Linked DNA regions of Thalassospira sp. TSL5-1. The protein of the gene in region 2 binds, or shares a complex with, the protein of the main gene of each other region. Links are inferred from orthologs where the notes say so. Each region holds a gene or a part of one and is shown on either strand. Other genes may lie near its edges. The genes, in order: tsaB and tsaD.

Region 1 (6,339 bases), 310 kb from region 2 along the record:
GGGCAAGGTCCGGCTGGGCTTCGCGCAGGCGTTTGACAATATCAAAATAGGTCTGACGGTCATGTTTGCGGTTCATCGCCTGCAAAACCCGGTCCGAACCGGACTGTACCGGCAGATGCAAAAACGGCATCACCTTGGGCAAATCACGATGGGCAAAGATCAGATCATCATCCACATCACGCGGATGAGATGTGATGTAACGAATGCGTTCCAGCCCATCGATTTCCGAAAGCTCACGCAGCAAACGCCCCAGCGTCCATTCGTCACCATCAGGCCCCGCCCCGTGATAGGCGTTCACATTCTGTCCCAGAAGGGTCACTTCACGGGTACCCTGGGCCACGATCTGGCGGGTTTCCTTAACAATGTCCATACCCGGGCGCGAATATTCCGCCCCACGGGTATAAGGGACCACACAGAAAGTGCAGAATTTATCGCAACCTTCCTGAATGGCGATAAAGGCGGAATAACCCTGCTGCGAGACCTGGGCGGGCAAGTGGTCAAACTTTTCCTCGACCGGGAAATCGGTATCGATAATGCGGTCATTGCCAATCGCGCGGTTGGCACGGGCCACCATTTCGGGCAGGCGATGATAGGTTTGCGGACCAAAAACCATATCGACAATCGGTTCCCGACGCATCAATTCCGCCCCTTCGGCCTGGGCGACACACCCGGCGACGGCAACGATCATTTTGTCGGTTCCGTTTTCTTCCTTGGCTTTTTTATGTTTGCGAATCCGGCCCAGATCGGAAAAAACCTTTTCGGCGGCTTTTTCGCGAATATGGCAGGTGTTCAGAATCACCATATCCGCACCCTCAGCTTCATCGACCGGCTGATAGCCCAGCGGTGCAAGCACATCCTGCATACGCTGGCTGTCATAGACATTCATTTGGCAGCCATAGGTCTTTACAAAAAGCTTTTTCGTCGCGCTCACTTTAATGATCCGTTTCCGCTCGTTTCATACGCCGAAAGCGGCGTGAACCTCACGCCGCATGTCGAACATGACTGATATCTGAGATCAGGTGGCACAATTTTGCGTTCATGCAACCCGTTTTTCGGCGGAACGGTAAAAAAGCCGACATCGCGACGCGCTGGAGTACCTAGCCAAACAGGCGAAAATCTTCAAAAACAATTGCCAAAGGGCAACTGCCAATCAAGTCACCAGATCGCCGCTCTTCAGAAAACGGGACCTGAGCCCCCCGCGTGGCACCCGATAATGCCGCCTGATGCCCCTGAACAACCAGCGACTCGCATTTACGGGCCATTTCCTTGCGCGATCCTGCCTGCGCCAGCGTCATCGGCGGATGAACAACCACTTCCACCGTAACCTTGCCGAGGGCGAGAAACTGCCACAAATGCGGCACCAAGTCCATATCCCCATACCAGGAATAAAAGGCACGCAAATCACGGCCCATCGGCGCGCCGTCCAGGCGAGTTGCCGCAATCGACACCGGCTGGACCTTGACTTGCGATCCATCGGGCAAAACCGTTTCGGCAACACCGAACAAAGTCGACTTAAACGGCAAAACACGATTGCCGTCATTGCTGGTCCCTTCGGGAAACAGGATCAGCTTGTGACCATTGGCAAGCCGCTGGCTAAGTTCCGTCGTTTGCTGTTTGGCCCGTGTGGCACGGCGTTCAACAAAACTGCACCGCTGGAGCTTTGCCAGCAAACCAAAAACCGGCCAGCTTGCCACTTCCTTTTTGGCAATAAAGCCACCTTTGGTCATGGAACCGAGGACCGGAATATCGAGATAAGACGCATGATTGGCAACGATGATGCCGCTATCTTCCATCAATGGCACACCCGAAAAACGCACCTCGATGTGCATAATCTTCAGGCAAAGCCCATGATAAAAACGCGGCAGGTCATCGGCCAGCTTCAAGCGCAGGGCAATAGCCACCATTTGCACCGGAATCAGAACCAGCGTCAGCAAGGCATAAATCAAAAGTCTGATAGCGGCACAGGGATAGCAGCTCACGATACCCTCGCGGTCCGTTCATAATGCTTATAATAGCGTTCGGTCACTTTTTCCGTCGGCAGCACAATACAAATATCAGTGGTGTTGAACTGATGGTCCACCACGGCCCCATCGCCAACATAACCACCCAGCCGCAAATAACCCTTGATCAGCGGCGGCAGATCCCGCAACGCCTGGCGGGCATCAACCGCATCGATGCTGGCGCGCGCCATGCTTTCATAGCGTTCGGCAACCGCACGCGGGCGCATGTCTTCGGGGGCGAGATGATGATGATGCAGATAGGTCAAAACATCGCTGAAATCATCCGGGTCGGTCCCGTGAAAAGAAGCACAGCCAAACATCAGCTTGATGTCATGATCAAAAACGTATTTCGCAATGCCCTGCCACAACAATTGCAGGGTCGGCATATTGCGATAGCCTTCCTCGACACAGGAGCGGCCCAGTTCCATGATCTCACCAGACTTGATGGCCGCAAGCATCGATTCGATCTGATATTCATCCGCACTGTAAAAGCCGCCATTTTGATTGGCAACGGACTGGCGCAACAAACGATAGGTTCCCACAACCCCGTCTGCACCTTCGCCTTTACCGTGATCGATCACCAGAAGATGGTCACAAATCGGGTCGTAATGATCAAAATCCCGTTTGGAGTCGATCATTTCAGCAGTGGGCTGTGCCCCGCGTTCTTCGTAAAAAACTTTATAACGTAAACGCTGGCTCGCCAGGATTTCCGCCTCATTCTGCGCCAGACGGACTTCCAATCGCTGCTGTCGAACGTCGCTCATCGCAACTCCCTTTCGTTTGATCGCGCCAATCTTGCGCAAGAAAATTCTCAAGAGCGAGTGAAGGCTTTGTTAAGAACACGTAACAAAAATGTGAAAAGCCACCCGCACTGTAGCACGGATGGCTTTTATATACACCTATTGTACGCCAACAGTCAGTAAACTGTCATTTTCCGTCTTTAATAGGAACGCCATAAAGTTCCAGCCGATGGCCGACAAGCTCGTAACCAAGCTCGCGGGCAATCTCTTCCTGCAACTTTTCAATCTTTTCGTTTGAAAATTCGATGACCGTGCCCGACCGCATGTCAATCAGATGATCATGATGTTCTTCGGTCAGTTCCTCGTAACGGGCACGTCCGTCGCCGAAATCGTGCTTTTCAAGGATATCCGCCTCTTCAAACAGACGTACCGTCCGGTAAACCGTGGCAATCGAAATTTTCGGATCAATTTCGGTGGCCCGACGATATACCAGTTCAACATCCGGATGATCTTCGGACTCCGACAATACCTTTGCAATGACGCGGCGTTGCCCGGTCATTTTCAGGCCTGCGTCAATGCACTTTTGCTCGATGGTTGATTCTGCCAACATACTCTTGTTCTCGTTTCCGGTTCCGCCTGTCCCCAAGGCCCGCAGGCAACTTACGCTCTGGTGCCCTAAATATCGGGAAATCTTCGCCCGGTCGCAAGACCGATTTCACGAAAATAACCTGGCACACCTTGCCGTTTTCTTCATTTAACGCTACCCCGTCACCAGATACCCTGATTAACGAGGTTGGAATGTCCAGCAGCAGCCAGAGTTCAACGCCAGATATCACAATAGACATCACAAACGATGTCTGTCCCATGACCTTTGTCAAAACGCGCCTGAAACTCGAAAAAATGACACCGGGTCAAATTCTGGAAGTCCTTCTCAAAGAAGGCGAACCGCTTACAAATGTTCCGCGTTCCGTTAAAGAAATGGGCGACGACGTTCTGGACCTGACAAAACTGGCAGATGCCACCGGCACCTACCGGCTGACAATCCGAAAAAATTAAGTCTCCGGGTTCCTGAAAACAGGAAAGCCCGTCATGACGAACGGGCAAATATTATAACAATTTCAAGATCAAGACCACACCCTTTATGGGGTTTATTTTCCTAATAACTTCATATAGTTATTCAAAAATTTTGTAAAATTCAAATCATCCTGAATTTATCCCGGACAGACGGCCTCACACCCGTTCCATCACCAGCGCATCCATAGCCGGCCCCTCCTTGCGGCGGTAATATCCGCGTCTGCGCCCGATTTCGACAAAACCCAGTTTGCCATAAAGGGCGATTGCGGCAGCGTTATCACAGGCTACCTCAAGCAACAAACGGGTACTGGCCTGATTTTGCAACCGCGCAAATACGCCCTGCATCAAAACGTTTCCCACCCCGTGCCGACGGGCTTTTGCATCAACAACAATGGTGTTGATTTCCGCCTCGTCCAGAACGGTCTGCACCAGCACAAAACCCAGCGGCCTATCATCAACAACCGTTTCGCGGTTAAATTGGCGTCCCTTGGGTACAAAAGCCAGCAAACCAAAGGCCCCCGGCACAGCAAGCAAATCGCAAATTGCGGTTTCATCCCAGCAATCTTCAAACCCTGTCTGATGCAGGGCGGCGGCCACGGCGGCAAATGCGGGTGTCAGGGCCACAATTTCAAGGGCAGCAGTTTGCGTCGTCATAATCCATTTCCTGAAATGCAGACCAACAGGCATAAACGGGCCTGCCTCGCGAGACCTGCATGCAGGTCTTTGTTTGGCCCTGTCAGGCATCATCCTGCTGTTTGGCCGCCTTTTCGCGGGCCAGTTCGTCCATCCGTTTGGCATCGGGGGCACGTAAATATAACGGCACGGGTGGCAGGTTTTTGCCATCCTCCCAGCGTTCGGCGGCGATGCGCGCCACATTGCCCGCGCGCGGCAAACCTGGTGCAGTACCGGCGAAAAATTCACCAGCACTGCCAGTTGCCGGGGTCAGCAACCGTGCCGCCCCATCCCCCACCAACAGGGTCGGGCCGGGGGGCGGCAACATCAATGCCTGGCGCGGCCCCACACATTCGGCTGAGCTGATCGGGTTTTTGCGCGCATCAAAGGCCTGGGCAAAAATCTCGGTCCGTTTGCTATCCAGGGCGACCAGAATATTTCGTCCCTGATGATCCCGTTCCTCAACCCCGTAGGCCACCGCCTCAAGCGAGCTAACCCCCACTACCGGTATTTTACGCGCCAGGCCCAGCCCGCGTGCGGTTGCCAAACCAATACGCATGCCGGTAAAGGCACCGGGGCCAACCGTGACGGCGATGCCGTCAATATCGGCAAATTCAACCCCGGCCTCGCGCAGGCTTTTCATAATGAAGGGCAGCAGCGACTCGGCCTGTCCGCGTTCCATCTTTTCAAACAGCTCGCCGCGTACCTCGCCATTGACCAGCACAGCCGTTGCCAGCGATGTCGATGCCGTATCGATCGCCAGCAAAGTCGGCCCGGCGGGCTTTTGCGCCATTTCATCGCTGCCGGTTTGCGCCATGTCGTGATCTGCGCTATGCGATGACTTAATCATCTCGCCGGTCAGCATCTTTTTGATGTAGTCGGTAAACGTCAAGAACAGGGAGCCTCCGCCAATGGCGCTGGTTGAAATTACGCCGCAAGAATATGATGTCGAGATCGACATCGTCTATGCCTCCGATCGAAACTTTACCGGGGCACCAATCTATTTGCGGCCAGCATGTTATCTGCATCAGGATGCGGCCACCTGCCTGAAAAAGGCAAGCCTGATGGCGCGACGCCAGGGTGTCAAACTTCGGCTGCTTGATGCGTTTCGTCCACAAGAAGCCCAACGTGCCCTGTGGAACCACACTCCGAATGCCGATTTTGTCGCCAATCCCGATATCGGATCACCGCATGGCCGCGGTGTCGCCATTGATCTAACGCTGTTAGACCAAAACGGCAAGGAACTGGATATGGGAACCGGTTTTGATGAAATGGATCCCAAATCCTATCACGGGGCCGAAGGCATCTCAAAAGCCGCAGAATCCAACCGTTTATTGCTGCTTGGCATCATGGTCAGCGCCGGGTTTGAATTTTATCATGTCGAATGGTGGCATTATCAGTTGCCCAATGCCCTCACCCGTTATCCACTTTTTTCCGACAGTTCGCTTAAATACCCCATGATGCCCTCTACCGGTTACTAACCCATTCCTGCCAATGGGAAATAGGGGGGGTCATTTCACCCCGGGCGACGCAAGCAACCCCGTTGCCAGCACGCGAAAGGCCGCCACCGCCTTTGGCAGAATATCTGCCGGTTGATCACTCGCCGCAATCCAAAGGGCCGCATTCAGGGCCGTCCCCGACAGCAGACGGGCGGCGGCCTCCGGGTCAACCGGCTTTAAAAAGCCCGACGCGACCAGTGTTTCAACCAGTTCCTGGGTTGCCACCAGACACTGGTTCTGACTGGGCCATTGTGACGGATCCCCCAAAAAGGCCGGTCCATCAAGCAGCACAATGCGCTGCACTTCGGGCTCCAGCGCCATTTCAATATAGGCTTCGGCCCCTGCCAGCAGGCC
Region 2 (6,411 bases):
TTGAAAATATCGGCCTTTTGCGCATCGACCAGCAGGGTCAAGGCGCGGTCCCATTGTTTGGCCCCCAATAGCAGGTCAAAATACGTGACCAGCACTGACGGGTTGCGCGGCCGCAGGCGGTGTGCGCGTTCGGCGTAATCAAGGGCGGCTTTGCGATCATTGGCCTTCAGCGAGAGTTGCAGCAAGCCGCGTAACCCGAAAAACGCCGAATCCGGGGATTTCAGCATTTCTTCAAACTGGCGGCGGGCGGCGTCATTGTTGCCTTCAAGCTCTGCAGCCTGGGCGGTTAACAGGCGGGTCAGCGTGTCATCCTCCAGGTATTTATCGACCGCACGGGTATGTTTCAGGGCCTGGCGGACATCGCCCGATGCCAGTTCCAAAAGACCCATCGTCAGGGCCTGCTGGCCCTTTTTACGGCGACGGCTGCCCAGCATGCGCCCCACCCAGCCCGGGGAACGTGAAATGACAAACCAGATGCGCCACAGCACCACCAGCAGAAAAACCAGCGCCAGTACGGCCAGCAAAACCATGCCAATCGAGCCATCAAAGCGATAGCCCAGCCAAATGATGGTCATGGTGCCGGGATTGTTGGCAAACCAGACCGCCCCTGTCACCAGGGCGGCGGTGATCAGAACAAAGATAACCAGACGGATCATTGGGCGACCTCCGACCCGGTGGGGGTGTTGCCGGGATTGTTGATCACTTTGTTGCCGGTTTTGTCTTCCTGTCCGGTCAGAAGGCCAATCGCGTGCGTGCTGAGCACATCAATGGCTTCATTAATGGCCTGGCGGGCACGCGCTTTTTCCAGCCACGGTTCAAGGGCGGTTTTGGTGTTCTGGCCTTCCACCCCTTCAAGCGCGGAAATGGCCTTTGCCAGATTATCCGCTGCTAGGGCCTGTTCCGCCGTCACCAGACGGCCATCAAGTGTGTCCTGCCCAACGGCATCGACCCGGCGAATGGGGAACAGTTTTTTCAAATTCGCCACGGTTGAATCCCAAACCCCGCCAGAATGATCATCGCTGGCGGCCTTGACCGCTTCCTCTGCCGCAACCGGGAAGGATTGCCGCAATTGTTCAATGCGTGGGGCGCCTTCAGAGGCAAGTGGTTTAAGCTTTTCGATCTGTTGCTGAACGACGGTATCATCCGACCCGCTGCGATTAAGCTGGTTCAGGGCAATTTCAAACGGGCCGCCGCGCTGTGCGGCATCGCGCAGCAGGGCAACGCCAATGCCAATCGCCTGTCCGCGCCCGGCAATGCGCAGGCCTTCGGTGGCTTTCAGTTCGTCCTCAACCGTTGCCATGCGCGCACTCAGGTCGCGCATTTCCTTGGCAACACCGGAAAGTTCGGATTGCACACGCGCAACCTCGTCAATCGGTGCGGTGCGGGTTTCAAGTTCGCCCAGGCGACGGGCAACAGAATCGTTAAGGGTGCCACCACGTTCCTGATCCAGGCGTTCGCGCAGGGCATTGACGGTCCCTTCAAGACGCGACAGGCGCGATGTCAGGTCGGTTGCAACAACAACATTTTGGGCCTGCGCATCAGCGGTATTTTCGCTATCGGCGTTGTTTGTGCTTGTCGGTGCGGTCGCATCTGCAGGTGCCGTTTCATCCGTTGTGGCCTGGCCGCTGTTGATACCAGTGTTATCGGCATCGTCGGGCTTGTTGGTCGTGTCGGATGTCATACTGTCGGAACTGCTGGTGCTGTCCGCTGTCTCGCTGTTTGCCGTGTTTGACGCTGTGGTATCATCTGCTGGTGTCTGCGACATTTCGGCGGTGTTCTGTGGCCCTTCCGGGGCCAGGGCATTGACCGTGCTTTGCGGTAAAATGTTGGTCAGGGTCGGTTCGGCCTGTTTCCACCACATCGCCCGGCTTGCCCAGCCCAGCGCCAGGACGATACCAATAATAATCACCGCCCAGACGACGACCATGATGGCGGGTTTACCCGTTTTTTTGCCTTGCGGGCTGCCTTTGCTCGGGGGGGGCGTTTTATCGCCAGGCTTTGCGCTGCTTGCCGATGAATTCCCGCCAGACGCTGATGCGGCGGATTTTGCTCCGCCTGCGCTGGTGCTGCTGCTTTTGCCGCTGGTGGCGGAAGAGCTTTCGTGTTTTGCCGACGTGGTTGCCCCTGTCGGGCTGGATGGGGTCGAAGAACCGGTTGCCGGTTTTGCGCTCTCACCCTGTGATGAAGATGTCGATTGGGCAGCACTGGCATTGCCCTTGCTGTCAATCGAGATCGTATCCTGCCCCTTGGAAGGCGTCGCGGAAGTGTTGGTTCTTGGCGTTTCTGGTTTTTTCACGGTCGGACCATTGCAGTTTGCGGTTGTTCCGATACGCCCACTGGCGCAGGACATTCAGATGATAGCGTTATCTAGTTCCAAAAGCAGGCTTTCCTGTGTCGGCTCGGCCGAGACCACAATTTTGTGCCAGGCAAGGCTGGCAAGGCGGTCTTTGACGGCGGGGCTGAGACAGAAGGCAGTTACGTTTGTAAGGGCCCCTTTTGTATTATGGCGTTCCATCAGCTTAACAAAGGTTTCCGCCGTACGGGGAGAGAAAAATAATACCGCACGGATTGTTTCGCCATGCAGACCATCAAGCACCGGTTGGGGCAAGCTGGTTGCAGCGTGGGCCTCGTAAAGCGTGTGGCGGTTTATCACGTAACCTTTTGCGGCCAGCATTGTTCCCAGATCCCCCGCGACTTTGCGCGCCGCAGGATGATAAAGCACCCCGTCATCGGGCGAGATTTGACGGGTGATCAGCCCTGCCAGGTCGTGAATGTCGCCATTGGCACTGTAAACCGTTGCAAAACCCGCCGCGCGGGCGGTTTTGGCCGTCGCATCGCCCACAGCCAAAATCGGTAATCCCCGGTGTAAACTGTGCCGCGTAAAGGCGCGCACACCATTGGCCGATGTAAAAATAATGGCCTGTACGCCGTCCAGATTGATCGTGGGCTGGTCGGCGGGCAGGGGCGGGAAATCGATGGACAGCATGGGGGCGTGGCAAACGTCATAACCACGCTGTTTCAGGATGGTGTCCAGATCACCGGAATCGGTTTCCGGCCGGGTATTTAAGATCGTTTTCCCCATGATTGCCTCATCCTGTTTGGGAACCATTCCGCGACGGGCGGAATGGTTCTGCAAGATCGTGTCCTTGATATGTCAGGCCAGAATGAAATCAGGCCCGCCGCGTTCTTTAAGCTCGTTCCCGGCATCGGTGCCGATACGGTCCGCTCCGGCAATATCCGGGTTTTCAAGGGTGCGTTCGGCATCGAGCCATTCGCTGCCATCCGGGCGCACAATGGTGACGCGCAGGCGCATGGTGCCGTTTTTATCAATTTCAGCCAGAGCGGCGATGGGCGTTTTGCACGAGCCATCCAAGGCACGCAATGCAGCCCGTTCGGCGGTAATGCGCAAATCGGTTTCATGGCAATGCAGCGATGACAGCCAGTTGGCGACTTTTTCATCCCCCGCACGAATGGCAAGACCCAGTGCGCCCTGTCCGACGGCGGGCAGCATGTCATCTTCGGAAATGACCTGGGTGGCAATTTCCGGGTGGCCCAGGCGGTTTAACCCGGCCATTGCCAGCAGGGTGGCATCGGCCTGGCCTTCTTCCAGCTTGCGCAGGCGGGTTTGCACATTGCCGCGAAAGGTTTCGACTTTCAGGTGCGGGTATTTGTGCAGCACCATTGCCTGGCGGCGCAGCGATGCGGTACCGACGATGGCACCAGCGGGCATGTCGGCAAAGCTTTTATATTTGGTGGAAATGAAGGCATCGCGCACATCTTCGCGCGGCATGATGACGGGCATGGCAATGCCATCGGGCAGGATGGTCGGCACATCCTTGATGCAGTGAACGGCAACATCAATCTCGCCGTTCAGCTGGGCTTCGTCGATTTCCTTGGTAAACAGGCCCTTGCCGCCAATTTCCGACAGGGCACGGTCTGTCACACGGTCGGCGGTTGTGGAAATGACAACAACTTCGATGTCGCCTTCCGCCGAAATTTCGGGATTAGCCTTTGCCAGCAGGTCACGCACTTCATAGGCCTGTGCCAGTGCGAGCGGGGAGCCACGGGTGCCGATGCGAAGTTTTACGGTATCAGTCATGGTGCCGGTTATTCATCCGAATTCAGGGGTTAAACAGGGTTTGTACGCTATCGCTACGTTATCGTTGACGACTCGTTTATGACTTGCCTGCACCCTAGACCGCGACACAGGTCCCTGCATAGGTCCAATCTGGCCCATCATGTGGAATAATGGCCGCCATGTTGCCGTGATGATCAGCAAACAGTCAGCAAAGGGTGGCAAGGCGTGTTAGTTTGGGCTACATCATCGCCATCAGGCCTGCCTTGATCGGGCGCAAACCAGTGATAGCCGGAAATCAAATTCCATGAATGTTCTTGGTATTGAAACCAGTTGTGATGAAACGGCCGCCGCCGTTGTAAATGACAAACGCGAAATTCTGTCCAATCGTGTTTTGACCCAACTGGAAGACCATCGCCCCTATGGCGGGGTTGTTCCCGAAATTGCCGCACGGGCACATCTGGAACATATCGACCGCTTGGTGGCCGAGGCAATGGATGATGCCGGGCTGGAATTTGATGACCTTGATGCCATTGCCTGCACCGGCGGGCCGGGCCTGATTGGCGGGGTGATGGTCGGCACCATGACGGCAAAATCCATTGCCTTTGCCACGGGCAAACCCTTTTTGGCGGTGAACCATCTGGAAGGCCACGCCTTGACCGTGCGCCTGACCGATGATGTTGCCTTTCCCTATTTGCTGTTGCTGGTATCGGGCGGGCATTGCCAGGTTTTGATTGTCGAAGGGGTGGGAAAATACCGCCGCATTGGCACCACCATTGACGATGCGGTGGGCGAAGCCTTTGATAAAACCGCCAAGATGCTGGGTCTTGGTTATCCGGGTGGGCCTGCCCTGGAAAAAATGGCTAAAGATGGTGATCCACTGCGCTTTCGCCTGCCGCGTCCGTTACGCGGGCGGGAAGGATGCGATTTTTCGTTTTCCGGGTTAAAAACGGCGGTGCGGGTGCATCTGGATGGTTTCCCCGTGCCCCAGCGCACGGACGCGGTAAAGGCGGACCTTGCCGCGTCTTTTCAGCGTGCGGTGGGCGAAACCCTGATTGACCGAACCAAAAACGCGATTTACCAGTTCATGCGGGAATATCCGGAGGGCAAAACGCTGGTTCTGGCGGGCGGGGTTGCGGCCAACACATATTTGCGTACCCACTTGACCGAACTGACCGACAAGGCGGGCATGCAACTGGTGGCACCCCCCCTGCCGCTATGCACCGATAACGCCGCCATGATCGCTTGGGCCGGGCTGGAACGGTTTCGTCTGGGCCAGGAAGACCCGCTGGATTTTAAACCCCGTCCGCGCTGGCCGTTGGACCCGGAAGCCCCGAAACGCCCCGGTGCGGGTGTGAAGGCATGAAGGCGTAATTTCTTAGCGACAGGGATATTTCAGGGCGATGAAAACAACCGGCATGGCGGAAAAACGCATCGGAATTGTGGGTGGGGGAGCCTGGGGCACGGCGCTGGCGATACAGGCCGTGCGCGCCGGGGCGCAGGCAAATATGCTGTTGCGCGATGCCGACCTTGCTGCGCGCATCAATCAAAACCGCGAAAATGATTTGTATTTGCCCGGTATTCCTTTGCCAGTCGGGTTAAATGCCACCCTGAATGCCGACGATGTTTTGCAGGCCGATGCGGTTTTGCTGGTCACACCAGCACAGTTTCTGCGCGATTCCCTTGCCGCGATTGCCGGGAAATGGCAGCGCGATGTGCCTGCCATTATTTGCGCCAAGGGCATTGAAAAACACAGCGGTGCCCTGATGGAAAATGTGGTGCGCGATGTGTTGGGCGATGTGCCGGTCGCGGTGCTATCGGGCCCGACATTCGCCCAGGAAGTGGCCGCAGGCCTGCCTGCCGCGCTGACGCTCGCCTGTCGTGACCGCGAGATGGGCAAAAATCTTGTTGAAATGATCGGCACGTCTGCCTTTCGTCCCTATTACAGTTCCGATGTGACCGGGGTGGAAGTGGCAGGGGCGATTAAAAACGTGCTGGCGATTGCCAGTGGCGTGGTGGCAGGTATGAAGCTGGGCGATAATGCCCGCGCAGCCCTTGTAACCCGGGGGCTTGCCGAAATGTCGCGCCTTGCCATTGCCATGGGTGGGCGGGCGGAAACCTTGATGGGCCTCGCCGGGCTGGGCGATTTGATGTTGACCTGCACCGGGACGCTGTCGCGCAATTACACATTCGGCGTGGCGCTGGGGCAGGGGCAAAGTACGGCGGATATTTTATCATCGCGGCGCAGTGTCACCGAAGGGGTGCATACGGCGGCATCGGTGACGGCGGTGGCGGAAAAATACGGGGTGGAAATGCCGATTTGTAAGGCAGTGAAC

Evidence for each region.
Region 1: the proteins of tsaD (region 2) and tsaB are in contact, whole or in part, in a solved structure (PDB 4WQ4), measured with the Escherichia coli proteins. The link is inferred for Thalassospira sp. TSL5-1 from one-to-one orthologs.

Annotation. Positions count from the first base shown.
Region 1 is NZ_KV880638.1:121,527-127,865, forward strand. The notes cover bases 3,465-6,339. They hold tsaB (tRNA (adenosine(37)-N6)-threonylcarbamoyltransferase complex dimerization subunit type 1 TsaB), read right to left. Parts: upstream 5,379-6,339; coding sequence 4,551-5,378; downstream 3,465-4,550. Other genes in these bases: LF95_RS10045 (sulfurtransferase TusA family protein), read left to right, coding at 3,539-3,796; LF95_RS10050 (GNAT family N-acetyltransferase), read right to left, coding at 3,971-4,468; ddpX (D-alanyl-D-alanine dipeptidase), read left to right, coding at 5,398-5,967; LF95_RS10065 (TetR/AcrR family transcriptional regulator), read right to left, coding at 5,998-6,339. Also shown: tRNA (N6-isopentenyl adenosine(37)-C2)-methylthiotransferase MiaB, read right to left, coding at 1-931; LF95_RS10030 (lysophospholipid acyltransferase family protein), read right to left, coding at 1,098-1,979; LF95_RS10035 (GNAT family N-acetyltransferase), read right to left, coding at 1,976-2,764; LF95_RS10040 (Fur family transcriptional regulator), read right to left, coding at 2,928-3,350. UniProt on the Escherichia coli protein: Required for the formation of a threonylcarbamoyl group on adenosine at position 37 (t(6)A37) in tRNAs that read codons beginning with adenine.
Region 2 is NZ_KV880638.1:427,978-434,388, forward strand. The notes cover bases 3,465-6,411. They hold tsaD (tRNA (adenosine(37)-N6)-threonylcarbamoyltransferase complex transferase subunit TsaD), read left to right. Parts: upstream 3,465-4,382; coding sequence 4,383-5,441; downstream 5,442-6,411. Other genes in these bases: hemC (hydroxymethylbilane synthase), read right to left, coding at 3,465-4,099; LF95_RS11500 (NAD(P)H-dependent glycerol-3-phosphate dehydrogenase), read left to right, coding at 5,479-6,411. Outside these bases: LF95_RS11475 (heme biosynthesis protein HemY), read right to left, coding at 1-656; LF95_RS11480 (COG4223 family protein), read right to left, coding at 653-2,296; LF95_RS11485 (uroporphyrinogen-III synthase), read right to left, coding at 2,351-3,082; more of hemC, read right to left, coding at 3,155-3,464.